One region of the Micromonospora sp. NPDC003241 genome, then DNA from elsewhere that is predicted to be linked to it. Evidence: riboswitches for the same ligand, from Rfam matches in the RefSeq annotation. Region 1 holds a riboswitch; each other region holds the start of a gene.
What was found. A riboswitch is a leader RNA that binds a small molecule or an ion and turns the genes downstream of it on or off. The one in region 1 is predicted to bind cobalamin.
Positions count from the first base shown of each region.

Region 2: another riboswitch for cobalamin. It lies ahead of ACWDVW_RS11160 (ribonucleoside-diphosphate reductase subunit alpha); the one in region 1 lies ahead of ACWDVW_RS28610 (ABC transporter substrate-binding protein).
Region 3: another riboswitch for cobalamin. It lies ahead of metE (5-methyltetrahydropteroyltriglutamate--homocysteine S-methyltransferase); the one in region 1 lies ahead of ACWDVW_RS28610 (ABC transporter substrate-binding protein).
Region 4: another riboswitch for cobalamin. It lies ahead of bluB (5,6-dimethylbenzimidazole synthase); the one in region 1 lies ahead of ACWDVW_RS28610 (ABC transporter substrate-binding protein).

Region 1 covers NZ_JBSFSO010000053.1:28,070-35,056, reverse strand. The annotation lists gene ACWDVW_RS28615 (iron chelate uptake ABC transporter family permease subunit) at 1-884, opposite strand, end outside; gene ACWDVW_RS28610 (ABC transporter substrate-binding protein) at 941-1,924, opposite strand; cobalamin riboswitch at 1,956-2,148, opposite strand; gene ACWDVW_RS28605 (alpha/beta hydrolase) at 2,651-3,187, opposite strand; gene ACWDVW_RS28600 (hypothetical protein) at 4,155-4,667, opposite strand; gene ACWDVW_RS28595 (DUF3885 domain-containing protein) at 5,051-5,653, opposite strand; tRNA gene ACWDVW_RS28590 (tRNA-Pro) at 5,740-5,813, opposite strand; gene der (ribosome biogenesis GTPase Der) at 5,948-6,987, opposite strand, start outside.
Region 2 covers NZ_JBSFSO010000010.1:56,778-63,764, forward strand. The annotation lists gene ACWDVW_RS11155 (amino acid adenylation domain-containing protein) at 1-1,997, opposite strand, end outside; cobalamin riboswitch at 2,118-2,326, shown strand; gene ACWDVW_RS11160 (ribonucleoside-diphosphate reductase subunit alpha) at 2,463-4,838, shown strand; gene ACWDVW_RS11165 (ribonucleotide-diphosphate reductase subunit beta) at 4,835-5,887, shown strand; gene ACWDVW_RS11170 (GntR family transcriptional regulator) at 6,919-6,987, shown strand, end outside.
Region 3 covers NZ_JBSFSO010000061.1:26,841-33,827, forward strand. The annotation lists gene ACWDVW_RS29935 (LacI family DNA-binding transcriptional regulator) at 1-791, opposite strand, end outside; gene ACWDVW_RS29940 (class I SAM-dependent methyltransferase) at 1,150-1,845, opposite strand; gene ACWDVW_RS29945 (ABC transporter ATP-binding protein) at 1,842-2,627, opposite strand; gene ACWDVW_RS29950 (ABC transporter substrate-binding protein) at 2,624-3,610, opposite strand; gene ACWDVW_RS29955 (FecCD family ABC transporter permease) at 3,636-4,724, opposite strand; cobalamin riboswitch at 4,890-5,102, shown strand; gene metE (5-methyltetrahydropteroyltriglutamate--homocysteine S-methyltransferase) at 5,223-6,987, shown strand, end outside.
Region 4 covers NZ_JBSFSO010000007.1:94,718-101,704, forward strand. The annotation lists gene ACWDVW_RS08305 (hypothetical protein) at 1-67, opposite strand, end outside; gene ACWDVW_RS08310 (hypothetical protein) at 64-651, opposite strand; gene ACWDVW_RS08315 (TetR/AcrR family transcriptional regulator) at 770-1,378, opposite strand; gene ACWDVW_RS08320 (MalY/PatB family protein) at 1,431-2,588, opposite strand; cobalamin riboswitch at 2,657-2,858, shown strand; gene bluB (5,6-dimethylbenzimidazole synthase) at 2,899-3,534, shown strand; gene ACWDVW_RS08330 (VOC family protein) at 3,556-4,293, opposite strand; gene ACWDVW_RS08335 (SipW-dependent-type signal peptide-containing protein) at 4,472-5,089, shown strand; gene ACWDVW_RS08340 (SipW-dependent-type signal peptide-containing protein) at 5,099-5,731, shown strand; gene ACWDVW_RS08345 (signal peptidase I) at 5,743-6,987, shown strand, end outside.

The DNA of each region.
Region 1 (6,987 bases):
CAGATCAGGAAGATCGCTCCGGCGAGGACGACGACCGGCAGCAGCCTGCGGTGGTCGGGTCCGGTGAACCGCCGCACGGCGTGCGGCAGGATCAGGCCGACGAACCCGATCGCGCCGCTTATCGAGACCAGCACGGCGGTCAGCAGCGCCGTGGTGACCAGCAGCAGCCACCGGACCCGCCGGACGTCCACGCCGAGGGCGGCGGCGGCCTCCTCACCGAACGCGAACGCGTTGAGCGCGCGGGCAAACCGGAGGATCACGGCGAACCCCACCGCGAGCAGCGGCGTCGCCCACGCCAGTGCGGTCCAGCCGACGCGGGCGAGCGAGCCGGACAGCCAGAAGGTGATGGTCTGGGTCGCGTGCGGGTGGGCCGCCCAGATGATCACGAACGTCGTCAACGCGGCGCACAGCTGCGCGACGGCGACCCCGGCCAGCACCACCCGGGTCGGTCGCAGCACCGCACGCCGACCGGCGGCGGCGACCACGACGGCGAACGCGGCGAGCGCCCCCACGAACGCGCCCCCGGTGAGCGCCGCGGCACCCGCGCCGAGGCCCAGGACCAGGACGGCCACGGCACCCAGCGACGCCCCCGAGGAGACACCCAACAGGTACGGGTCGGCGAGCGGATTGCGGGTGACGGTCTGCATGACCGCCCCGCAGGCGGCGAGGCCGGCCCCGACCACGGCGGCGCCCAGCACCCTCGGCAGCCGCAGTTCCCACACGATGTGGTCGCGTAGCAGCGGCACGTCGGCGCTCGTCAGGCCGAGATGATTGGTGATCACCAGCCACACGGTGCCCAGCGACAGATCTGCCGGCCCCACCGTCACGGCCGCCGCCACCGACAACACCAGGCCGACCGCGAGTACGACCACCACGGCCACCATGCGCACCGCTCGGACCGGCTTCGCCGGAGTCTGCGCCGGCCGGGTGGTGACGGTGGTCAGCTGCTCGCCCCGCCGACGCCCCGGGCCAGTGCCTCCACGGCGAGTACGTTCCGCACACCGGCCGAGGTGGAGGAGAAAGCCAGGGTGACGTACCGCTTGCCCTTGACGGCGGGCAGGTCCTTGAGCGCCGGGTGCTTCTCGAGGAACGCCTGCTTGTCGGCGGCGGTGTCCCAGCTCGCGTCGACGAGCACGATGACGTCCGGGTTGCGCTCGACGACCGCCTCCCAGTTGGTGTCGGCCCAACTGCCGGTCAGGTCGTCGAAGATGTTGGTGACCCCGGCCGCAGACATGATCATGGCTGGGCCGCCGCAGCAGGCGCCGGCGCTGGGCGCGTCGTTGCCGCCGTCCCACCACAGCACCCGCGTACCCTTCGCATCCGCCGACACGTCCGCGATGCGCTGCTTCTGGTCGGCGATCAGCGTCTCGGCCCGCTCCGCGACGCCGAAGATCGCGGCGATCTCCCGGATCTCGGCGAACACGTCGTCGATCGCCAGCTTCGCCGGTCGCGTCTCCTTCGGACAACCGGCGGCGGAGACGTACGTGCCCACGCCGAGCTTCTGCCACTCGGCACGGTCACCGGCCCCCTCGTCGCCGAACGCGCTCGCGAAGGAGCCGTAGACGAAGTCGGGCTCAAGTTCGAGCAACTTCTCCTTCGACGGGTACTCCTTGGCCAACACCGGCACCTTCGCGTACGCGGCGGCGTACTCGGGCAGCACCTGGTCGTCGAGGTAGGCGGTGCCGGCCATCCGGTCCTCCAGGCCGAGCGCCAGCATGATCTCGGTGGCGGGCTGGTTCATCGTGACCGCCCGCGCCGGAGGGCTCGGGACCGTGACCGGTATGCCGCAGTTGGTGACCGATACAGGCCCGGCGGCGGACGCCGTGGCAGCCGGATCACTGTCGCCGGTCGTGGCGCAGCCACCCACCAGGACGAGTACGACGGAGAGCGGCGCGGCAACGCGCCAGGACGCAGGGAACCGCATAGCGGGACCACCTTCCAGCACCTCGTGGACGGGTCGTACAGGTGCCGTGGCCGGTCTCCTGGCTGACGGGTGGTGCGCTGGCGACCGGCCTTCCCAGGCATACGCCCAGTGACCTTGCGGTGGCCTCCAGCATCCCGATCACAGTGGCGAGGGCCGCACCGGTCTCACACCGGCTTCCCGAGCACCACGGCGAAGTCACCCTAACCAAAGCAGGCAGCACCGTCAGTGGCCTAGATCATGGCGAGAGTCCACGTCGGCCCAGTGTGCCCGCTCACCCGAGGTGCCGTCGGACCAGCCAGACGCAGCACGCTCCTGCTGTTCTGCACTGCCGTAACGGCCCCGATCGCGGCAGACGAAGCACATAGACGCACTGCCTCCGCAGACGCCTAGCGCACTTGACTGGGGGTCAAGGGGTCGTCGGTTCGAATCCGGCCGTCCCGACGCAGGTCAGAAGGCTGACCCGGATATCGGGTCGGCCCTTTTCGGCGTTCTGGGGACCACACCGGTCAAGTGCGCCACTCGGTAGCCCTCCTTGACCGCTGATCAAGTCTCAAGTGTCCAGCCGGGATGACTTCCGAATCATTTGCTCTGGATCAAGGCGGCCCGGGCCAAGGTCGTTCGGTTGGTGAGGCGCTCCACCTTGTCCCCGTCCGGGGATGCTGGACGGCCTGGCGACTGCTCGACGAGGAGATCCGCTTCTAGGTACCGGTAGCCGTACAGCTACGGCTAGCTTGGCCAGCCGATCGAATCGAGGAACTCCTCGACGGCGACTACGACCCGGCCGAGGACTGCGATCGATTCGGTAAGCGGGCCGGGTACGTACATGCCGTGATCCGCACCCTCCACCTCCAGCACGTGGGGTGACAGCCGGCGGGCCAGGTCGCTGTCCCAAACTTTGTCGGCAGTGCCACCCACGAGCAGGAAGGGCGCGTTCGAAAGGCGCAACGCATCAGCGACCCATGGCAGGGTGAGCAAGGGCGTGAGCCACACGGCGGGCAAAGCTCTTTCGGCGGCAATCTTTGCCGCATTCGTGCCGAGCGACTTGCCGATCAGCAGTGGGCGGCCGCGGAGAGTGTCGATCAGTGGAGTGATCTCAGCAGTGACCCAGCCCTCGATTTCCGGCTGATCGAACTTCGGAAACTCCTGGGACCACGAGTACCGATGCACCGTTGCGCCTCGCTGTTCCGCTACATCGCCGGCATACATCAGCAGGGGAGCACTCGGTCCGAACCTACCGCCGGGAATCACGACAGCGTCAGTCACGCGGACGACCATACCTAGTGCTTTGACCACGAAGGTTCGCGGTGTTGGGGTCAGGCTGCCTGATCATGCGGATCGTGTTTATGACGTGTGTGGACGTGCGGCGAATCGTCCTGGGGGTCAAGGGGTGTCGTCGGTTCGAATCCGGCCGTCCCGACGCAGGTCACAGGTGCACATTCGATTGATGGATGCGCCCTTCCTGGTGTTCTGGGACCAAGATCAGTCAAGTTGGCTGCATCTAGCACTCCTTGACCGGTGGTCAAGTCTCAAACGTCCAGCCGGAATGCCTGCCGAATAGTTCGCACGCTGGATCAAGGCGGCGCCGGCCCGGCCCGCCAGCGAACCTCCGGCCGGCCGCACTTGGGACGACCAAGCCCTTGACGAACTCGGGGCTCCGCCCCGAACTCCGGCCCGACTGCCCGACTGCCCAACGGGGAAACTAGGACCGTTAACGTCTACCCGCCAGACCGTTCCTTCCGGAGGTACTGTCGGATTTCCGCCCCGAGGGCGCTCGCCGCGGCCAGCGTGAAGAGGCTCCGCACCACCAAGCCCACTCCGAATGATCCCCGGCTCAGGTGATCGTCGACATTGGCGGCGCCGAAGAGCATCAGTCCGGCGCGCATCAGCGTCTCGCGCCGATGACGACGGGCAGGGGCACCTTCCACCCCTACCTCGGGATCTCGCCGGACGTCCGTTCATCCATAGCGGTCAGGGTAGACCCACGCCCCTGACTGCGACGAGAGGCGACGAGGCATGGCACGGTCCCCGGCGAGAACGTCCCCCTCCCATGAAGGACCCGAACACCGACCTCGTGGCGAGATCGCCGAGAGTGTCAGCGTCCGGAAGCTAGGCGGGAACCACACGGTGTGCGCGATGGTGGTCGGCATGCCGTCGACTAACGGCCTGATCTTGGGGATAGCGAGCGTGACGTGCGTGGACGGTGCGTCCTGGGGGTCAAGGGGCGGCCTTGTTAGTCGTTGCACACCGTGTCGGCGTACCGGGCGAACTCCTCAGGCGTGTGAAGCGCGGCGACGTAGCCGCCGGGCTCCCCGCCCTTCCATCGCTTGGTGAGGATTACGGCGGAGCCCGTCTGGCCGCGCAGTTCGCCGATCCGGAACGGAAAGTCCTCCACGGCGCCACCGTCCTTGTTCCAGGCGCGCAGGTCGTAGATCTGGGTGTCGTCTAAGGTGGGCGGTGCCAGCTTCGTCTGCCATCCGGCCGCTGGGTCGAGCAGCACGACTTCCTCTGTGGTGCGGGCGCTATGGCCGGGATCCCGCTCTAGCTCGATTACCTTGTCGGTGACCCCACCGTCGTCTCTGCCGACGTAGAGAGTAATCGCGTCGGTCCCGGCCTTACCCCGGCACCAGTCGAATACCCCGACCAGTCGGCCATCGGCGTCCAGTCGCACCCCGACCGCGCCCTCGGTGACCGCGCTGCAGCCGGTCAGCCCGGCCAGCATCAACGCGCAGATCAGTACCAGCATCCCTGTCCGTCGCATCCCGTCAGCGTGAGCATCGACGGTCACCAGGTGATCACAGCAAGAGTTCGGCTTGACGACGTCGAGGCTCTTTGCGTACGGATGGGTGCTGACGATCAACGGCGGTCAGCCCGACGCGACAGCTACCGTGGCGGCGCTGTTCAAGCCAGGTCATCGCCCGCGTCCACACTCGGGTTGGGGTCAGCTCCCGGGGACCAGGAAGGGACCACACGGTGTGCGCGATGGCGGATAGCACACCGTTGACCACGCGGCCTGATCTTGGCGATGGTGTGCGTGGCGTGCGCGGACGTGTGGCGAAGCCTCCCGGGGCACGTTGAGGCTGGCTGGCGCTGCTGGACCAGCGTTCACGGGGTACGGACTGACGGCAGCTAAAGCCCGGACGGCTGCGGCGAAAGCCAATCCCGGTGCTGTGTCTTCAGGGCGTCCCGGTGCTCTCCGGTCGACAGAACGACATCAGCTCCACCGTCGTAGGGGTGATACAGCCAACGAAGATCAGTCGGCGCGAGGATCACGTTTGCCAGTTCATCGTCGGCGACAGCCCTCAACAGGACGTCAAGCACGTCCGGTCGCCAGGAGATCGTCTCGGCGTAGAGCTGGGTATAGGCGCGGCACTCAGGCTCTTCCTCGAGGTCTTCCAGCAGGGTCTGCCAGTGCCATGCCGACGGCGCGACCTCCGAACGCCTCGGCCACATCTGAGGTGTGGTCGCCTGGCCCTCTGTCCACTCGCTGGTGATTACGATGAGGACAGCACCCGGATCAAGCTTCGACAGCACCGTATTGTGCCGGTCAAGCATGATCCTGTACTCGCCCTCATTGACTGCGTACCGCGCCGATCCCGGCAGGCTGTGAAACCTCACCCACCGATCCGGGTAACGACCAGGAAGCCAGTGAGCGAAGGGAGGGCACTCGGGCCAACGCTGCTCCCACCGTTCGGTCAAGGCCGCTGGGTTCAGTTCTTGGCTCCGTGTCACGGCAACCTCAGGTGCGCGGAGAGCAGAAGAGATAGAAGAAATTCGAAGCCCTGACCGCGTTTCCGCTGGTCAGGGCTTCTCTTCTGTCGGGACGGCCGGATTCGAACCGACGACCCCTTGACCCCCAGTCAAGTGCGCTACCAAACTGCGCCACGTCCCGATGCTCCCGCGTCGTCCTGCCCGCGACAGCCGGTACAGCTTAGCGCAGCTTCCCCTCTCCGCCGCACAGCCCCCTCCCCACTGTCGTGACCACCCCCACCACCCCTAGAGCGTCCTAGGAGGGTGGGGTGTGGGTCAGCCGTGGGCCTTGCCTCGGCCGCCGGGGCCGAGCTTCTTGCGGGGGCGTACCGAGATCTCGATGGGGCTGCCCTCGAAGCCGAACTCCTCGCGGAGCTTGCGTTCCACGAAGCGCTGGTAGCCGGCGTCGAGCGGGCCGGTGGTGAAGAGCACGAAGCGCGGCGGGGCGACCCCGGCCTGGGTGGCGAACAGGATGCGGGGGGCCCGTCCCCCGCGTACCGGGTGCGGGGTGGCCTGCACCAGGGCGGTGAGCCACGCGTTGAGCTGCGCGGTGGGGATCCGGGTCTCCCAGCTCGCCAGCGCCCGGTGCAGGGAGGCGGCGAGCTTGTCGACTGCCCGTCCGGTCATCGCGGACAGGTTCAGCCGGATCGCCCACGGGATGCGGCGCAGTTCCCGGTCGATCTCCTTGTCCAGGTAGTACCGGCGGTCGGCGTCGACCAGGTCCCACTTGTTGAAGGCGATCACGAGTGCCCGACCGGCCTCGGTGACCATGGTCAGGATGCGCTGGTCCTGCTCGCTGATCGGCTCGCTGGAGTCGAGCAGCACCACCGCCACCTCGGCCGCCTCGATCGCCGAGGCGGTCCGCAGGCTGGCGTAGTACTCGGTGCCGCTGGCCTTGCCGACCCGCTTGCGCAGGCCGGCGGTGTCCACCAGGTGCCAGGTGTCGCCGCCGATGGTGACCAGGCTGTCGACCGGGTCGACGGTGGTGCCGGCGACGGCGTCGACCACCGCGCGTTCCTCGCCGGAGAAGCGGTTCAGCAGGCTGGACTTGCCGACGTTGGGCCGACCGACCAGGGCGACCCGACGCGGGCCGCGCGGGCGGTTCTCCACGATCTTCGGCGCTTCGGGCAGCGCGTCCATGATGGCGTCGAGCAGGTCACCGGAGCCTCGGCCGTGCAGGGCCGAGACCGGGTGCGGCTCGCCGAGGCCGAGCGACCACAGCGAGGTGGCCTCCAGCTCGATGTTGCTGTTGTCGGCCTTGTTGGCCACCAGGATGACCGGCTTGGCGCTGCGCCGCAGCATCTTCACCGCCGCCT
Region 2 (6,987 bases), on a different contig from region 1:
AGGATGCGGTCGGTCAGCGTGGCGACGGTGGGGCAGTCCCGCAGGTCCGCCGGATCGAACGTGGTGCCGAGGGCGTCCTCCAGCCCGGCCAGCACCTCCATCGCCTTGAGCGACGAACCGCCGATGGCCAGGAACCGGTCGTCGGCCGCGATGGTGTCGGCGGGCCGGTCCAGGACCCGGGCCCAGACCGCCCGGACGACCTGCTCGACCCGTCGCCGGGACAGCGGCCCCGAATCGCCCGACGGCCGCGCCTCCGACTGCCGTGTCGGTTGCGTGTTCGCGGGTGCCCCCGGAGGTGTGTCGCCGGACGCGGACGTCCCCGGCAGGCTGGTCGCCGCCGGGTGCCAGCGGCGTTCCCGGTCGGCGAAGTCGCCGGCCAGGTAGCGTTCGCGCATCCGTCGCCGCCGCAGCTTGCCGCTGGTGGTCCGGGCGAACGCGCCGGGCGGCAGCGGCAGCACCCGTACGTCGTCGTGCCCGGCCGCCTCGGCGACCCGGGCCCGCGTGGCGTCGAGCACCACGGCCGCCCCGGCCGGCGGTCGCGCCCAGGCCACGAACACCACGATCCGCTCGCCGCCGGTGTCCGGGTCGGTGCAGCCGACCACCGCCGTCACCGTGGCCGGCAACCCGACGGTCGCGGCGGCCACCGCCTCCAGGTCGGGAGCGTGGAACGTCCGACCGTTGACGAAGATCACGTCCTTCGCGCGGCCGGTCACGCAGAGCCGACCGGCGCGCTGGAAACCCAGGTCACCGGTGTGCAGCCAACCGTCCACGAAGGTCTCCCGGCTGGCCTGCGGGTCCCGGTGGTAGCCGCGCGCCACGTTCGGGCCGCGTACCTCGATCAGGCCCACCCGGCCCTCGGGCAGCAGCCGGTGCCGCTCGTCGACGACGCGGACCTCACAGCCGGGCACCGGGTGCCCCAGGTCCATCAGCTCCACGGCGTCCGGGCCCGGCCCGGTGGTCACCGCGCGGCCCTGGCTCAGCGCGGCCCGGTCCAGCACCAGCGGCACGGCGACCTCTCCGGGCGGCGGGAAGGTCACCGCGAGGGTCGCCTCCGCCAGGCCGTACACCGGTCGCAGGGCGGACGGGGCGAGCCCGGCCGGGCGGACGTGCGCCAGGAAGGCCCGCCACACGGTGGGGGAGATGGGCTCCGCGCCCACCACCACGCACCGGACCCGGCTCAGGTTCAGCGTGGCGAGGAGGTCCGCCGGGACCCGGCGGACGGCCAGGGCCAGCGCGAAGTTCGCCGCCGACAGCAGGGTCGCGCGGTGCCGGTGGGCGGCGGTGAACCACAGCGCCGGGCGCTTGGCGAACGCCATCGGGGGTACGCGGACCTGGGTGCACCCGATGGCGAGCGGGGTCAGGTGGGTGCCGATCAACCCCATGTCGTGGAAGTACGGCATCCAGGTGACCAGGACGTCGTCCGGCCCGGCGCCACTGGCCAGCCGGGACTGATCCACATTGGCCAGCACGTTGGCGTGGGTCAACTCCACCCCGCGCGGCGTGCCGGTGCTGCCGGAGGAGAACTGGAGGAACGCCACGTCGGTCGGGTCGGCCGCGAACAGCTCCTCCGGTGGGGTGCCGGTCCGCAGGTCGGCCAGCCGCAGCACCGGGCCGTCCAGCCCGTCGGCGATCGCGTCGGTGGCGTCGTCCACCACGGTCACCGCGTCGGTGAGCAACTCGCGGACGGCGCGTACCCGGGTCGGCTCGGGTGGCAGCGGCACCGGGACCAGCCCGGCGGCGAGCGCCCCCCAGAACAGCGGCTGGAAGTCGTCCCCGGCGTCGGCGACCAGGATCACCGGAGTGCCCGGGGCCACGCCGGCGGCCCGGTAGCCGCCCGCCACCCGCAGCGCCTCGTCCCGCAACTCTCGGACGGTCACGGTGCGTTCGGTGCCGTCCTCGCGCACGTGCACGATGACCTGCTCGGGTCTGCGATCCGCGGCCTGGAGGAGGATGTCGAGCAGTGCCCGTCGGTCGCCGGGTCCGGCCGCTGTCTGCACGCGACGATGCTAGTGGGCATGATCGACAACCCGGCCGGCGGTCGGCGGGATGCCCGACATCTGGCACGCGACACGCCCGGCACAGCATCTGGTGTTGTCATCTTCGCGCCGTACCCATATATGGTGTGCCTCGTAGCTGGTTCGGCCGCCACTGAAACGGCGGTCGAGGCAAGAGGGAACCCGGTGGGAATCCGGGACTGCCCCGCAGCGGTGAGTGGGAACGACCGCCGTCATCACGCACTGGACCCGCCAGGTCTGGGAAGCGACGGCCAGTAGGCGCGAGCACCAGGCCCACGAGTCCGAAGACCTGCCAGCGCGCCGCACGCGACGTGTGCGGCGGTCGAAGGCCGCGTGGGACGGCCGACGCCACGAGCTGGTCAGTCACGGCAGCAGTGCCGTCGGTGACCGGCGGCGTCCTCCCGCGCGGACCCGACGATCTCGGGGACAGGCGTGAGGAGGGGGAACATGACGGTGACCCAGGAGCAGGCGGGGCCGGAGCAACGCCGGCACGTCATGCAGGTCCGCAAGCGGAACGGCGACACCGAGCCGGTGGACGTCAACAAGATCGTCAAGGCGGTGGAACGGTGGGTCGCCGACCTGGACGAGATCGACCCGCTGCGGGTGGCCACCAAGACCATCAGCGGGCTGTACGACGGCGCGACCACGGCCGAAATGGACAAGCTGTCCATCCAGACCGCGGCCGAACTGATCGGTGAGGAGCCGCAGTACTCGAAGCTGGCGGCCCGACTGCTGGCCGCGTACGTGGACAAGGAGGTCCGCGGGCAGCAGGTGGCCAGCTTCAGCCAGTCCATCCGGTACGCACACGACCTGGGCCTGATCGGCGACGAGACCGCCGCGTTCGTGGCCCGCAACGCGCGCAAACTGGACGACGCCGTCGACCCGGCCGGGGACCTGCGTTTCGAGTACTTCGGGCTGCGCACGGTCGCCGACCGGTACCTGCTGCGGCACCCGCAGACCCGGCTGGTGGTGGAGACGCCGCAGTACTGGCTGTTGCGGGTCGCCTGCGGCCTGTCCCAGACGCCCGGCGAGGCGATCGGCTTCTACCGGCTGATGTCCAGCCTGGCCTACCTGCCCAGCTCACCGACGCTGTTCAACTCCGGCACCCGGCACACCCAGATGTCCTCGTGCTTCCTGGTCGACTCGCCGCGCGACGAACTCGACTCCATCTACGAGCGCTACCACCAGGTCGCGAAGCTGTCCAAGTTCTCCGGCGGCATCGGCATCTCCTGGTCCCGGGTGCGCGGTCGGGGCGCCCTGATCCGCGGCACCAACGGCAGGTCGAACGGCATCGTGCCGTTCCTCAAGACGCTGGACGCCGGGGTGGCCGCGGTCAACCAGGGCGGCCGTCGCAAGGGCGCGGCCTGCGTCTATCTCGAACCGTGGCACCCGGACGTGGAGGAGTTCCTCGAACTGCGGGACAACACCGGCGAGGAGTCCCGGCGGACGCACAACCTGAACCTCGCCAACTGGATCCCGGACGAGTTCATGCGGCGGGTCGAGGCGGACGGCGACTGGTCGCTGGTCGACCCGTCGGACGCCCCCGAGCTGCCCGACCTGTTCGGTGAGGCGTTCGACGAGGCGTACCGGGCGGCGGAGAAGAAGGCGGTCAAGACCGTCAAGGCCCGCGACCTGTACGGGCGGATGATGCGGACGCTCGCGCAGACCGGCAACGGGTGGATGACGTTCAAGGACGCCTCGAACCGGCTGTCCAACCAGACCGGCGCCCCGGGCAACACCATCCACCTGTCGAACCTCTGCACCGAGATCCTGGAGGTCAACGACGACGCCGAGACGGCGGTCTGCAACCTCGGGTCGGTCAACCTGGGCGCGCACGTCACCGCGGACGGTGTCAACTGGGAGCGGCTGCGCGCGACGGTGCGTACCGCCGTGGTGTTCCTGGACCGGGTGATCGACATCAACTACTACCCGGCCGCGCAGGCGGCGGCGTCGAACCCGCGCTGGCGCCCCGTCGGGCTCGGGCTGATGGGGTTGCAGGACGCCCTCTTCACGCTGCGCCTACCGTTCGACTCCCCGGCCGCCCGGGAGCTGTCGACCCGGGTGCAGGAGGAGATCTTCCTGACCGCGTTGGAGACCTCCGCCGGCCTCGCCGAGCGGTTCGGCCCGCATCCCGCGTACGCCGAGACCCGCGCCGCCCGGGGCGAGCTGCACCCGGACCTGTGGGGCGCCGAGGTCGGCCAGCCCGAGCGGTGGGCTGCGCTGCGCGAGACGATCGGCCGGCACGGCCTGCGGAACTCGCTGCTGGTGGCGATCGCGCCGACCGCCACCATCGCCTCGATCGCCGGCTGCTACGAGTGCATCGAGCCGCAGGTGTCCAACCTGTTCAAGCGCGAGACGATGTCCGGCGAGTTCCTCCAGATCAACACCTACCTGGTCCGCGAACTGAAGGCGCGCGGACTGTGGACGGCCGCGATCCGGGAGCAGATCAAGCGCGCCGAGGGTTCCGTGCAGGGCGTCGTCGAGCTGCCCGCCGACGTACGCGAACTGTTCCGGACCGCGTGGGAGCTGCCGCAGCGGGCGTTGATCGACCTGGCGGCGGCCCGTGCCCCCTTCATCGACCAGTCGCAGTCGCTGAACCTGTTCCTGAGCGCGCCGACCATCGGCAAGCTCTCCTCGATGTACCTGTACGCCTGGAAGTCCGGGCTGAAGACCACGTACTACCTGCGGTCGCGTCCGGCGACCCGGATCCAGCAGGCCACCGTCGCCGTCACCCCGAGCGTCACGCCGGTCGTGGCGGTCAGCGACGACGAGGCGTTGGCCTGCTCCCTGGAGAACCCCGAGAGCTGCGAGGCATGCCAGTGACCACCGTCTCCGAGACCAGCACCAGCACCAGCACCGGCGTGGGGGAGCGGCACCTGCTGCTCGACCCCGGTATGGACCTGACCCTGCGGCCGATGCGGTACCCGCACTTCTTCGACCGCTTCAAGGACGCCATCAAGAACACCTGGACGGTGGAGGAGGTCGACCTGCACTCCGACCTCGCCGACCTGGCCAAGCTCTCGCCGGCCGAGCAGCACCTGGTGTCGCGGCTCGTGGCGTTCTTCGCCACCGGCGACACCATCGTCGCCAACAACCTCGTGCTCAACCTCTATCAGCACGTCAACTCGCCCGAGGGGCGGTTGTACCTCTCCCGGCAGTTGTTCGAGGAGGCGGTGCACGTCCAGTTCTATCTGAACCTGCTGGACACCTACGTCCCGGACGAGAAGGAGCGGTTCGCGGCGTTCGCGGCGGTGGAGAACATCCCGTCGATCGCCCGCAAGGCCGAGTTCTGCTTCAAATGGATCGACTCCATCTTCGCGCTGCGCGAGCTGCGGACCCGGGAGGACCGGCGGGCCTTCCTGCTGAACCTGATCTGCTTCGCCGCCTGCATCGAGGGCCTGTTCTTCTACGGCGCCTTCGCCTACGTCTACTACCTGCGCTCCCGGGGCCTGCTGCACGGCCTCGCCTCGGGCACCAACTGGGTGTTCCGCGACGAGTCCATGCACATGGCCTTCGCCTTCGACGTGGTCGACACCGTCCGCGCCGAGGAGCCGGACCTCTTCGACGCCGAGATGGAGCAGCAGGTCAAGGACATGCTGGCCGAGGCGGTCGAGTGCGAGGTGCAGTTCGCCGTCGACCTGCTGGAGCAGGGCGTCTCCGGCATGTCGCCGGCCGACATGCGGGAGTACCTTCAGCACGTGGCCGACCGGCGCCTGGCCGTGCTCGGCATCGCACCCATGTACGGCAGCGGCAACCCGTTCGCGTTCATGGAGTTGCAGGACGTCCAGGAGCTGTCCAACTTCTTCGAGCGTCGGGTCTCCGCCTACCAGGTCGGGGTGACCGGCTCGGTCAGCTTCGACGACGACTTCTGACCGGCTGAGACGGATCGCTGGTCCCGGGTGGCGTGACGCCGCCCGGGACCAGCGGCGTTCCGGCCCGGGCTCCGGCCGATGCCTGGCCCAATGGTCGTGTCGGCGGCCCCTGTCGAGCTGAACCGTATGCGCTATCGGCCCTCTCGGCTGCGAGCGCGGCCAGCGGGCCGACGACTCGGCGGTGTGGCGGGCCGGGCGGTCCCGGTCGCTGCCGATCGCCCCTACCCGCCCGTCCGGGGAGACGAACCCGGACACTCCGACCGTGGAGGCCATCAACGCGGGCCGACCGTGCTCGAACGGTGAGTTGCGGTCAGGCCCGGCGAGCGGCGCGGCAGCTCGGCTCGGCTCGCACGGCCACTCCCTGCCGGCGCAGGGCAGGTGGGCGCTCACCGCGATCCGTCGCCGCCGTCAGCTCGACAGTGCCCGTACCCGACATGGCAGTCAGCCGCCCCGGCCCCCGGCCCCGGCCCCTGGCCCCGGCCCCTGGCCCCGGCCCCTGGCCCCGGCCCCTGGCCCCGGCCGACGTCTGCGTCTCCGACCCTCGGCCGACGCCGACGCCGACGCCGACGCCGACGCCGACGCCGACGAGCTTCCACGGGTGCCGGCGAGCTGGCCGAGCGACTGCGGGGAAAGGCCGCTCGTCGTGGGCGGACCGGAACCGGTCGCGCCCGTACCCTGTCGCAATGTTTCTGCTGATCCGGCGTGACCTCGGGTCCACCGACGTGCGGTCGCGGGATCGCCGGCCGGGTCGGGCCCCTGGTGTGTCGGCAGTGACCGCGGTGCGGGGACCGGTGGCCGAGCGCGGCCCCGCCGTCCGCTGAGCGGCCCGTGGCGGCCGTCGTGTTCCCGGCTCGCGCGCCCATTCCGGCCCGCTGTCGCCGCCGCCAGGCGTCGCGGCGACGTCTCCTCGTCCCGTCGGGGCATCCACCAGGCGAAATGCCGGCAGGAAACATCGAGAAACTCGTTCGTCATCTTCCGTTGACCGTGGGATGAGTCGAGTGTTAACTGTTAACAGTTATCAGGAGGACAACGTGTTGGACGTCAGGCCGATCAGGGCGGAGTCCCTCGGCGAGAAGCTGGCCGGCGAGCTGCGCCGTCGC
Region 3 (6,987 bases), on a different contig from region 1:
GCCGACTCCAGCGCCACGGCGGTGGCGAAGTCCTCCACGAAGACGACGGTGCTTCCGTCGGCGCCCAGGTCGTCCAGGACGGCCTCGGCGTCGCGCGTCGGGCCGGTCAGGCGGCGGGCCGACTCCGCGTCCGGTGCGGCGGCGTCGAACCCGCGCCAGCGGTCGGCAGAGGACTCGGCGGTGGCGTCCACGCCCAGGTAGGCCAGTCGCCGGTGCCCGCGTGCCAGGGCCCGCTCGACGAGTTGGCGTACCGCTGCGGCGTAGTCGGTGCCGACGTAGGGGACCGGCCCTCCGGCGTCGTCCCGGCGGCCCACCGCGACGTACGGGTAGCCGTCGCGGTTGAGCCGGAGCAGTTCGGTCCCGTCGATCTCGCGGCCGAGGAGGATGCACCCGTCGGCCAGGCGCAGCCGGTTGTCCCGGTGGAAGATCCGTCGACGCCCGTCGACCACCGGTGCGCTGGTGAACAGCAGCAGGTCGCAGCCGACCCGTTCGGCGTACTCCTCGATGCCGAGCAGGAAGGGGTGGAAGAAGTCCCGGCTGCGGCTGGGGAACGCCGGCTCGTAGGTGAAGACGCCGATGATCCGGTTGAACCGGGAGGCGAGCCGGCGGGCGACCGGGTCGGCCGCGTACCCGGTCTCGGCGATCACCCGCAGCACCCGGTCCCGGGTCTCGGGGGCGATGCGTACCTCCGCGTCGGCGCGGTTGTTGAGCACCAGCGACACGGTCGCCTGGCTGACGCCGGCCATCCGTGCGATGTCACGTTGAGTGACGCGTCGGGGTGCAGGGGGCACGGGGGAGTCCTTCCACTGCCGCTAATGCGTATTAGCGTTCGGGCTGGGAAGGAGCTTCGCGGCTGAACCCGATCGATGTCAAGAGGGTGACGCCAGATTTCCGGCCGATGAACTCCCTGAACTAATGCGGATTAGTGAGCGCCCACAGCGGACTCGTGCACGCGATGTGGTGCGCTGGGGTGCCCTCGCCGCCGGCTCTTGACAGCGCCGCCCCCGGGTCGCAGTATTCAAGAACCCGACATCGCTAATACGTATTAGCGCCGACCATCAACGCCGTGTGGCTCCCCGCTGTCCACGGAGAGCTACACGGAGCGTGACTGTTTGCTGCGTACGTGACCGGAGGCGGTCCCGGCCGGTCTCAGGCCCGGCCGGTGACCAGGTACTGCATCTGGTGCTCGTGGTTCGGCGCCACGCCGTACCGGCGGTCCAGCTCGTAGATCGACGTCAGCGGAACGGCCGTGACGTCCGCCAGGCCCGCCTCCTCCAGCACCGCCACGGTCTTGTCGATGGAGGTCGCGGTGGCCAGCGGCAGTTCGGCCTGCACCTGGCTGTCGTAGTGGCCGGTGAAGTTCTCCGAGGCGTTGTCGAGGCCGTTCGGGAACCAGGTGCTGTCCACCACCGCGACGAGGCCGCCGGGACGCAGCAGACGGATCCAGTTGGCCACCGCGGTCTGCGGCTCGCGCAGGGTCCACATCAGGTACCGGCTGGTGACGGCGTCGAAGCTGCCCGCCGGGAAGTCCGGCGCGACGGCGTCGCCGAGTTGGATGACCGGGCCGTCGGTGACGGCGGCGGCGTGCCGACGGGCCTCGGCGAGCATGCCCTCGGACAGGTCGGTGCCGGTGACGCGGTGCCCGAGACCGGCCAGGACCATGGCCACCTGACCGGTGCCGGTGCCGACGTCGAGCACGTCCAGTGGCGCGGCCGGCAGGGTCTGCGACCAGATCTGCGACCAGGCCCGCTGGTCGTCGACGAAGCGGTCGGGGCGCTGCTGGTACTCGTCGTAGGCGGGCGCGCGGCCGGTCCAGTAGGCGTTGATGCGTTCCTGCGTGGTCATGCCGCAGTCCTCTCGTCGATGCTCTGGTGGATCGGGTGGAACAGCAGATGGACGGCGCCGTCGAGGTCCAGGCGTCGGATGCCGATGCCGTAGACGGGTTCCAGGACGGCGGGGTCGAGGACCTCGTCGACGGTGCCGGTGGCGGCGACGCCGCCCGCGCCGAGCAGCACCAGGTCGTCGCAGTAGTGGGCGGCCAGGTTGAGATCGTGCAGCACGACGACCGAGCAGGTGTCCAGCGTGCGGACCAGGTGCAGGATCTCGTGCTGGTAGCGGATGTCGAGATGGTTGGTGGGCTCGTCGAGCAGCAGATGGGTGGCCTGCTGGGCGAGCGCGCGGGCGATCAGCACCCGCTGCCGCTCCCCGCCGGAGAGCTGGGCGAACGCCCGCCCGCTCAGGTGCGTGGCACCGACCCGGCTCAGGCAGTCGGCGGCGATCTCGTGGTCGGCCCGACCGGCCCGCTGGAACGTCGACAGGTGCGGTCCCCGGCCGAGCAGCACCAGCTCCGCCACGGTCAGGGCGGTCTCCCCGCCGGTCTCCTGCACGACCACGGCCAACCGTCGCGCGGCCTCCCGGGCGGGCAGGGTGGACAGCGTGTCGCCGTCCACCGTGACCTGACCGGTCCGGCTGCGCAGGGCGCCGTAGAGCAACCGCAGCAGCGTGGTCTTGCCGCTGCCGTTGGGCCCGATCAGACCGAGGACCCGACCCGGCCGGGCCGTCACGCTGACCCCGTCGATGACCGGGTTCGCGCCGTAGCGCCAGGTGACGCCGGTCGCCTCGATCACGGCTGCTCCCGGAACCGCTGCACGATCCGCTCCAGGCCGTCGATCGACAGCGGCGTCGGCGGCTCGGTGAAGTTGAACAGCTGCGTCATGACCTGGCCGTTGCGGACCGCGCTGAGCTGCTGCGCGCCCGGCAGTCCGGTGAGCCCCTGCTCGACGGCGCGGGGGTCGCCGTCGCCGTAGAGCAGGATCAGCACGTCCGGGTTGCGGCCGAGCAGTTCCTCGACGGTGACCTCGAAGACCCGATCCTTGACGTCGCCGAAGACGTTACGGAAACCGGCGGCCTCCAACTGCGGGTGGGCCATGCTGCCGGTGCCGTACGCGTACGTGGTGCCGCCGCCGACGGTCGGGTAGAGCACCGCCGCGGTACGCCCGGACGAGTCGCCCGCCTCGGCCTGGACCTTCGTCATCCGGTCCTTGAGCGCGGTGACCGCAGTCGTCGCCTCGGCCTGGCGGCCGAACACCCGGCCGTACGTCTCCATCTGCCGGTAGATGTCGTCGAAGCTCGGTACGGCGGTGCTCTCCGGGCACATCGCCGGCTCCTCCAACAGCGGGATGTCCACCGCCTCCAGGGTGTCGCGGGAGAGGTTGTCGACCTCGCCGAGGACCAGGTCGGGCTCCTGGCTGATCACCACCTCCTTGGAGATCTGGAGGTGGCCGCTGGTGTCGGTCTTGTCGGTCAGCAGCGGGATCCGGTCCAGCTCGGCCTGGGTCGCCGCGTCGTAGTACTCCTTCGGGTACTGCCCGGCGCGGGCGGTGGCCCGGTCCAGGACGCCGAGCGCGTGCAGGTACGGCACGGCGGCGCTCTTGAGCAGCACGACCCGCTGCGGAGGAGCGTCGAAGGTGACGTCCACGCCGCAGTTGGTCACCGTGACCGGATAGCCGGGACCGGCCTCGGCCGGCCCGTCGGGGGCACCGCCGCAACCGGCGACGAGCAGCACGCACGCGGAGGCGGCGGCGGTGGCGAGGCGGCTTGCCTTCAACATCGGTTCTCCTTGACGGGTGGGCTCTTCAGGCACCGGAGGCGTGCAGGCGGCGGATCAGGACCAGCAAGAAGGGAGCGCCGAGCAGGGAGGTGATGATGCCGATCGGGATCTCCTGCGGCGCCAGCAGCACCCGGGCCAGCACGTCGGCCCAGACCAGCAGGATCGCCCCGAGCAGCGCGGCCACCGGCACCACGCGGACGTGCGGCGCGCCGACGATGCGCCGGGCCAGGTGCGGCACGACCAGGCCGACGAACCCGATGCTGCCGGCGGCGGAGACCAGGATGCCGACGCTGAGCGAGACCAGCACGAGCAGCCGGAGCCGGAACCGGTCCGGCGAGACGCCCAGGGTGTGCGCGGTCTCGTCGCCGATGGCCAGGACGTCGAGTCGCCGCCCGACGACGGTCAGGTAGCCGATGGTGCCGATCAGCACCACCGCGGCGATCAGCAGCAGGGCGTTCCAGCGGGCCAGGCCCAGCGACCCGAGGAGCCAGAACATCACCGACCGGGCGCCCTCGGCGGAGCCGGAGGCGAAGATCAGGAAGCTGGTGGTGGCGTACAGCGCGTACCCGACGGCGACTCCGGCGAGCAGCAGCCGGATGGAGGTGACCCGGCCGCCGCTGCGCGCGATCAGGAAGACCAGCAGCGACGCGCCGAGCGCGCCGACGAACGCGCTGGTGGAGAGCGCGTACTGGCCGAAGCCGGCGCCCGCGCCGAACAGGATCGCGGCGGCCGCGCCGCTGGAGGCGCCGGAGTTGATCCCGAGCAGGTACGGGTCGGCGAGCACGTTGCGGACCATGGCCTGCAACGCCACCCCGCAGACCGCGAGCCCGGCGCCGACCAGCATGCCGAGCAGGACCCGGGGCAGCCGGACCTGCCAGACGATCGCCTGCTGCGGCCCGGTCCAGGTCACCTCGCCGGGCACCCCGACGAGCTGGTGCCCGATGATCCGGGCCACCGTGAGCGGGGGTATGCCGATCGCCCCGGCGCCGACCGCGACCAGCCCGGTCAGGACCAGGCCGGTAGTCAGCGCGAGCAGCCAGAGGCCGGTCCGGCGACGCTGCGCCGCCACGCCGAGCACGTCCGTCCGGCTCGTCGGCAGGGTGGTGACGCTCACCGCACTCCCACGCAAAGTCGTTGTTCTTGCCAAGTCTTTGCAAAAACTAACACCATGATCATGCCAGCGGAAGGCGGATGAGTCGTTGTTCACCCGCCGCTCGACCCGGCGTCGCGGCGCGGACATCACACCGGCGCGACGGTCGTCGGGCGCGATCCGGACGCTAGGATCCGAGACGGTACTGGTTCGCCCCGGCCGTCCGGTCGGAGCGTCGTAAGAGGGAACCCGGTGTGAATCCGGGACTGCCCCGCAGCGGTGAGTGGGAACGACCGCCGTCACACGCACTGGACACCTGTCCGGGAAGCGACGGCCAGTAGGAGACCGGCCCAGCCGGTCGCGCCCACGAGTCCGAAGACCTGCCCGTGCCGCGTGCGCAGCCGCGCACGCCGCCGTCGGCCTCGCGGGAGGGCCAGGGCGAGGCCGGTCGTCGCGCCGTGCCCTCCCCAGCCTTCCCCGGAGCCGTACCGCCGGACCTCGAGGGAAGGGAACCCTGGCGACATGACCACTCCGTTCGGCACGAGCACCGTGCTCGGCTATCCGCGCATCGGTCCGCGTCGTGAACTCAAGACCGCGGTCGAGGGCTACTGGGCCGGCCGCGTCGACGAGCCGACCCTGCGGGCCACCGCCGCACAGGTACGCGAACAGACCTGGCGTACGTTGCACGACGCCGGCCTGTCCGCCGTACCGTCCAACACGTTCTCGCTCTACGACCACGTGCTCGACGCGGCCGTCACGGTCGACGCCGTACCCGACCGGTTCCGCCGGCTGGGCCTCGGCGAGCTGGACACCTACTTCGCCATGGCGCGCGGCACCGCACAGGAACCGCCGCTGGAGATGACGAAGTGGTTCGACACCAACTACCACTACCTGGTGCCCGAGATCGGCCCGGACACCGCCTTCGCCGCCCGTGCCGACAAGCCGCTCACCGAGTACGGGCGGGCCCGGGCGCTCGGCATCACCACCCGTCCGGTCCTGGTCGGCCCGGCGACCCTGCTGCTGCTGTCCAAGCCCACCGCCGACGCGCCCGCCGGGTTCCGCCCGTTCGACCGGCTGGACGACCTGGTCGACGTCTATGCCGAGCTGCTGTCCGCGCTCGCCGACGTCGGCGTGCCGTGGGTGCAGCTCGACGAACCGGCGTACGTCGGCGACCGGTCCGACGCCGAGATCCGCGACCTCGGTGCCGCGTACGCCCGGCTCGGCGGGCTGGCCCACCGCCCCCGCCTGTTCGTCGCCGCCTACTTCGGCGAACTCGGCGACGCGCTGCCCGCGCTGCTGGACACGCCGATCGAGGCGATCGGCCTGGACCTGGTCGCCGGGCCCGGCGACCTGGACCGGCTCGCCGGCCACGGCGCGCTGCCGGGCCGGACCGTGGTCGCCGGGCTGGTCGACGGCCGCAACGTGTGGCGGACCGACCTGCGGGCCGCTGCGGCCGTCGGCGCCACCCTCACCGGGCTTGCCGACACCGTCGCCGTGTCCACCTCCTGCTCGCTGCTGCACGTGCCGGTGGACCTGGCCGCCGAGACCGACCTCGACCCTCGGCTGCGCGAACGGTTGGCGTTCGCCCGGCAGAAGGTGGACGAGGTGGTCGCGCTCGGCCGGGTGCTGCGCGACGGGGTGGGCGAGCTGCCCGCCGCGCCCCCGCCGGTGCCGTGGCAGTGGCGCGACGACGGGGTCCGCGCCCGCCTGGAGGCGCTGCGGCCCGAGCACACCCGACGCGGCCCGTACCCGCAGCGCGCCGACGCCCAACGCCGCCGCCTCGGGCTGCCCACGCTGGCGACCACCACCATCGGGTCGTTCCCGCAGACCGAGGCGCTGCGCCGGGCCCGGGCCGAGCACCGGGCCGGTCGCCTCGACGCGGCCGGTTACGCCGAGCGGATGCGGGCCGAGATCGCCGACGTGGTGGCCGAGCAGGAACGGCTCGGGCTGGACGTGCTGGTGCACGGCGAGCCGGAGCGCAACGACATGGTGCAGTACTTCGCCGAACACCTCGACGGCTTCGCCGCCACCGCCCACGGCTGGGTCCAGTCGTACGGCTCCCGGTGCGTACGCCCGCCGATCCTGTACGGCGACGTGACCCGGCGCGCACCGATCACGGTGACCTGGTCCCGGTATGCCCAGTCACTCACCGACCGCCCGGTCAAGGGCATGCTCACCGGCCCCGTGACCATCCTGGCCTGGTCGTTCGTGCGGGTGGACCAACCGCTGGCGGAGACCGCCCGGCAGGTCGCGCTGGCCCTGCGCGACGAGGCGCGGGATCTGGAGG
Region 4 (6,987 bases), on a different contig from region 1:
GGGCCAGGGCGCGCTCGGACACGGCGACGTCGTCGGTGCGCGTGCGGGTCTCTCCGGTCTCGGTCATGACGTCCCTTCCGTGGTCGCGGAGCCGGGCAGCAGGTGTCCGAGCAGGAGTTTGAGGATGAGCATCGGTGCCAGCCAGGCGAGTGCCGTCGGGACCGGTGACAGCGTGACCGCCGCGACGAGCAGCACGGTCGCGGCCGCGAACGCGAGTGGGCGTTTCAGCGCCGGTGCGGCGGTGGCGATCAGCACGGCGGCGGCGAGGGTGCCGGCGTAGAGCACGATCGCGGTCGACCACGGGTACGCGGGCAGGACGAACGCGACGACGGGCAGGTGGACGTGGGCCGCCACGAAGACCAGTTGTCGCCGGACAACGTCGGCGCCGGTGTGGAACCTCCTCGATGCCGACACGGTGGCGTTCACGACGGCACCACCGAACAGGTCGAACCCGAGCACTGTCAGCAGGAGGACGATCGGCACCGGGTAGCCGGCAGCGGCGCCCACGGCCCCGGCGACGGTCGCGCCGACACCTGCGGTGAGGTAGCTGAGCCGACTCTCCGCCCGCGTGGCCCCGGGCGCGACGAGCAGGTCGTTGAGCCGCGAGACCGGGCCGCGCGGCGGGCTGGACGTCGTCGTGGTCGTGGGCATAGCCGCCGTTCGCTCGGGGACGGTTGGTGAACTATCACTCAGCATAGTGAACGTTTGTGCACCCGTCGAGCCAGGGTCGTCCAGGGCCCCACGAAGCAGCCCGACCCGCAGGCGATATTCAGCCGTCGACCGGAACCGGGTCCTGGATCGCGGTGCCGGAGTACAGCCGATCGATGGTGTCCCACCAGCGCCGGAGGCCGTCGCGACCCATCGGATCGGTGCCGAGCACGTCGGTGATGCGGTCGCGCAGCAGAATGATGGACAGCTCGTGGGCCAGCAGCACGACCGCGAGTTGTGCCCGGTCCACGTCCGGGGCGACCGCGCCCGCGTCGGCCATCCGGTTCATCAGCGAGTCGGCGAACCCCTGCACCATCCGGTACGCCTCGACCGAGCGCGACGTGGTGCCGACGAGCAGGTGCGCGAGATACCGGGTGGCCGCCGGAGAGGACAGCGCGTCGGCCGACGCGAGGAAACCGTCGGGCGGACCGGAACCGGCCGTCTCGGCGAGCGCCTCCAGCGCGTTACCCAGCACGCCCAGCACGTGCGCGTCCACGGCGGCGACCAGGCCCTCCCGTGACCCGTAGTGCTTGATGATGAGCGACTGCGAGACTCCCGCGCGCTCCGCCACCTGCTTGAGCGACGCCGCCGCCGGCCACTGCTCGCCGAAGAGTTCCAGAGCGGTGTCCCGAATGATCGCCTTCGCAGTGCGATCCTCGGGTGCATACATGTTCACCACGGTAGCAACCCGTCGCGTCGTCGGGCCGGCCGTGCCACCGGCGTCAGGTCAGCGCCTCGGCCATTCGTCGTACTCCTTCGGTGACCAACTCCGGGGTGGTGCCGAGGTTGAACCGCGCGTGTCCCGCGCCGCCGGTGCCGAAGACCGGGCCGGGGCTGAGCGCCACCCGTCCGCGGTCGAGGAAGGTCGCGGCGGGGTCGTCGCCGAGGCCGAGGGCGCGGCAGTCGAGCCAGGCGAGATAGGTGCCCTCTCCGGGCCGGTACCGCACCGCCGGAAGGTGGTCGGCCAGCAGCCGGGTGAGGAGGCAACGGTTCTCGTCGAGGTCGTCCAGGAGGGCGTCGAGCCATCCGACACCGTCTCGCAGGGCGGCGACGTGGGCCAGCACACCGACGTGGCTGGGCCCCTCGTTGACCCAGGCGGGGATGCGGGCGAGATCGTCGACCGCGGCGGGTCCGGCGATGGCGACGGCGGCCTTGAGACCGGCCAGGTTCCAGGCCTTGGACGCGGAGATGACCGAGAAGGCGTTCTCGGCGCCGGGCACGCTCAGGTACGGCGTGAACCTGGCCCCGGACAGCACCAGCGGCGCATGGATCTCGTCGACCACCACACGGACACCACGGCGGCCCGCCAGCGCGGCGACCTCGGCGAGTTCGTCGGCGGTGTGCACCGTGCCGGTCGGGTTGTGCGGGCTGCACAGCAGGTACGCGGGCCGGGAGCCACGTTCCGCCGCGCGTCGGAACGCCTCGGCCAGGACCGCCATCTCGATCCGGCCGTCCTCGCCGAGCGGAGCCTCCTCGATGGGTCGACCGGTACGCCCCACGACCTGGTAGAACGGCGCGTAGACCGGGCAGTTGACCACGACGGCGTCGGTCGGGCCACAGATCACGTCGAGGACCTCGACGATGCCGCTCATCACGTCCGGGACCATCGTGGTGCGTTGCACCGCGATGCCGTCGAAGTCCCACCGGTCGCGGGCGAAGTCGGCGAGCGCCTCGGCGTAGTCGGTGCCGGCGGGGTAGCCGGTGTCACCGCGCCGGACGGCCTCGGTGATCGCGTCGACGACCGGCCCGGCCAGCGGCGCGTCCAGCTCCGCCACGAACATCGGCAGCACGTCGCTCGGGTAGGCACGCCACTTCTCGCTCGTCCGCTTTCGGAGCTGGTCCAGGGCGAGCTGCCGCAGGGGTGTGGTCTCGGAGGTCACGACAGCGAGACTAGTGACTCGATCTTCCGGCAGCGCCGACGGACGACGGTGTCCGGTAGGGTGCTCGGCGGCACGAACTGTTGCGAGGTGCCCCACCCGTGGTGGGGAGAATCGGGAAGCCGGTGAGAGTCCGGCACGGGCCCGCCGCGGTGACCGGGGAGCTGCCGCCCACGCGCGTCACGCGCAGCCACTGGCCCTGCCGGGCTGGGAAGGCGGGCGGTGAGGTGACGATCCGGAAGTCCGAAGACCGGCCTCGCGCCTGGTTGCCCTGCGCCGTGGCCAGGGCCTGGAGCGCAGCGGGAGCCTGCCCATGATCAGCGAAGTGTACGAGGTCATCCACGCCCGTCGGGACGTCCGCGGTCAGTTCACCGGCGCGCCGATTCCGGCCGAGGCCCTCGATCGGGTACTGGCCGCCGCGCACGCCGCGCCCAGCGTCGGCCTGTCGCAGCCGTGGGACTTCATCCTGGTCAGCGACCCCGCACTACGGGCGGAGTTCCACCGCCACGTGCAGCAGGAGCGGGACGTCTTCGCCGCGACCCTCGACGGGGAGGAGGCGCGCCGGTTCGGCCGGATCAAGATCGACGGAGTGCGGGAGTCGACCCTGTCGGTCGTGGTGACGTACGACCCGGACCGGGGGTCGCCGGCGGTGCTGGGTCGGCACGCCATCGCCGACGCCGGCCTGTACTCGGTGTGCCTGGCCATCCAGAACCTGTGGCTGGCGGCCACCGCCGAGGGGCTCGGCGTGGGCTGGGTGTCGTTCTACCGGGAACCGTTCGTGCGGGACCTGCTGCGGATCCCGGCGGGTGTCCGCCCGGTGGCCTGGCTGTGCCTGGGTCCGGTCACCCACCTGGAGCAGGTGCCGGACCTGGAACGACACGGCTGGCGGCAGCGCCGTCCCTGGCGGGCAGCGGTGCACCGGGACCGCTGGGAGCCGGCGGGCCACTGACCCCGACGGCGCGAGGGTGCGTCAGCCGGGGGCGAGGAGGCAGAACTCGTTGCCCTCCGGGTCGGCCATGACCGTCCACGGCAGATCGTCGCGGCCCACGTCCACGGTGGTGGCGCCGAGAGCCCGCAGCCTGGCCGCCTCGCGCTGCGGGTCGTCACCGGGGTACGGGCGGACGTCGAGGTGGACCCGGTTCCAGCCGGTCTTCACGTCGGGGGTGCGCAGGAACTGCAGGTACGGACCCACGTCCGCAGCGGAGCGCAGGACCGCTCGGCGGTCGGTCACCTCGTGCGGACGCCAGTCCATGGCGGTGCTCCAGAAGTCGGCCATGGCGCGCGGGTCCGCACAGTCGACCACGACGGCGGCGACCGGTCCGACGTCCCGGTGGGCCGGTCGGGGGTCCAGGACGCAGAACTCGTTGCCCTCCGGGTCGGCCATGACCGTCCACGGGACGTCGCCCTGGCCCACGTCGGCGAGGGTGGCGCCGAGATCCTTCAGGCGCGCGACCGTCGCGGCGTGGTGGTCCGCCGAGGTGGTGGCGAGGTCGAGGTGCACGCGGTTCTTCACCGTCTTGGGTTCCGGGGAGACGACGAGGTCGACGAAGACGGCGATCGGGTCGGGATAGGCGACGCCCTCGGGTTCGAGGTTGGTGACGCCGGGCTCCTCGCTGGAAATCCCCCAGCCGAGGGCCTCCGCCCAGAAACCGCCCAGCGCGGAGTCGTCCCGGGCCTTCATGTTGATCTGTACGAGCCGTGTTGCCATCCGGCGATGCTAGCGGCAACGCGACTCGAATTCGATTCACTTGATACTGGTCGATACACCTCCGTGAAGTTTTAGGCTTTATGACCGACTTGTCCGCATTGGAGTTCTATCGTGTCCCTGCGTGACAGCACGCCAACGGGGATGCACGAGGAGGACAAAGGTGAATGGAGCGACAGGGATGACGACGGGCGAGTCGAGCAGTCGAGGAAACCGTCGCAAGCTCAAGGCGATCCTGGCCGGAGGGATCGCACTCGGCCTCGGCGCGACGATCACCCTCGCCGCCTGGAACGACTCCGAGTACGCCTCGGGCACGTTCACCGCCGGTAGCTTCAGCATGGAAGGCAGCACGGACGGCACGACCTACGCCGAGCATCCGACGGCCGGCACGGCGGCGTCGTTGGCCTTCAGCACCGGCTTCGACAACATGAGCCCGGACGACGTGGTCGCGGCCCCGTTCGCCGTTCGCCTGACCGCGGCCACGACGTACGACGCGACCGTCACGGTGGCGTCGGCCACCCCCGCGCCGCCCACCTTCGTCGGCCTCACCTACGGCATCGCGACCGTGCCGACCTTCGGCGACTGCGGCCCGACGCCCACGACTCCGACCTGGATCGTGGCCCAGGGCACCGCGCTCGACTCGGTGACCGGCGCGCTGTCGTTCAACCTGACCCAGGGCACTCCACCCACGACACCCGGCTCGCCGGTGTTCCTGTGCTTCGTCGTCACGGCGGGCTCCGGACTGGTGCAGGGCACGTCGGTGACGGAAACCTGGCAGCTCCTCGCCGAATCCGTATAGGTGGTGGCCGTGGTCAACCGTCGAAAGCCGGCCGGGACACCACGGCTCCGCCGGACCCGTGCCGTACTCGCCGGTGCCCTGGTTCTCGGCCTGGGCACGACCTCCACGCTCGCCGCGTGGACGGACGGCGAGTACGGCACCGGGTCCTTCGCGGCCAGCGTCTTCGGCACCGAGTCGCAGACCGCGTCCAGTAGCTGGGCCAGTCACACCCCGGCGGCGAACGCCGCGACGCTGGCGTTCAACGCCACGGCGATGTCCCCCTCGGTCTCGTTCTACGCCTACCTCGACATCCGCACCACCGCCACGACGAACGTCGGCGGCACGGTCGCACTGACCGGTTCGTCCAACAACGCCGGTGCCCTGCTGCCGGCGCTGGAGTACCGCGCGGTGCGGACCGCCACCACCAGCACCACCTGTGCGGCAGCCGCCTTCACCGGTACGCCGACGTGGATCGTCGGGCCCGGCTATCTGGGTGTCACCTCGGTCCCCGGGTCGCCGGTGTCGTCGGCGATCACCGCGCCGGCCGGCGCGACGCCGCAGTTGCGGTTCTGCTTCGAGGTACGCGTCCAGTCCGGCGCCAGCAACTCGTACCAGGGCACCACCGGTGTCGTCACCTGGGAATTCACTGCCACGTCTACGTAAGGACCGGTCGGATGGTGGGACGAGGGCGTCGGCGGCGCGGACTCCTCGCGCGGGTCGGTGACCTGGTGCTGACCCTGCTCGCCGTCGGCGGGACGGTCTGCGTCGTCCTCGTCCCGCTGGCGTTCTTCTTCGACGTCTCGCTCATCCTGTTCAAGACCGGGTCGATGAGCCCGAGCATTCCCGCCGGATCGCTGGCGGTGGTCCGGGAGATCCCCGCGTCCGAGGTCGCCGTCGGAGACGTCGTCACCGTCGACCGTACGCCGCTGGCACCGATCACCCACCGGGTGGTCGAGATCGCCGACGGCGGCGGGTCCACGCGGCTGCTCACCATGCGCGGGGACGCGAACGAGTCCAACGACGCCGCGCCGTACGCGGTGACCCACGTGCGGCTGGTCGAGTGGTCGGTGCCCCGGCTCGGATACGCGGTCCGCACCGTGTCGAACGTGTACGCGATGAGCGTGATCACGATCGGTACCGCCGCCATCGTCACCTGGGCCTTCTGGCCGCGCGCCGAGCCACAGCCGTCGGGGCGTCATCGGCGGCCGGGCCGGGCAGGGCAGGACGGGTCGACGCCGGACCGGGAGACGGGCGCGCACCCGAGTTCGACCCTGCGATGCCTGCTGCTGGCCGTGGCGGTGCTGCCCGGTGTCACCGCTGCGGTGCTGGCGGCACCCGGCACGGCCCGCGCCGAACCGGCCGAGGACGTCATCCGAAGTCGGTTCCTCACCCTGGTCTCGATCGGCGACGAGGCGCGGATGACCAACATGGCGCCGGACGAACCGGTGCCCTGGCAGGTGGGCGTCTCGGCACACGCGCCACAGCCCGGCACGGTGACCATCTCGCTGTCGGCCTTCGGCCCGCTCGCCGCCAGGCCGGACGGACTCCAGGTGACGGCCGCCGTCTGCCCGCAGCGGTGGGTGCGGGGCGCCTGCCCCACCGGCCAGGAGAAGCAGGTACTGACGGACGGTCCGGCCACCAGACTCGTCGCGGAACCGATCACCATCAGCACGATGCGCGCCGACCAGCAACGGTGGGTGCTCGTCACCGCGAGCCTGCTCGCCGGTTCGACGCCCTCCGGGTCGGCGGACCTGGTCGTCACCGCGACCGGGTTCGGTGACCGGGCCTCGGCCGGCGGCACGGTCGGCCCACTTCCGCGTACCGGGCCCGATCTGCGGACGCCGTTGGCCGTCGGGGCCGGTGCGCTGCTCGCCGGCCTGCTGCTCGTGCTGACCGTACGCCGACGCCGCCTCCGGGTG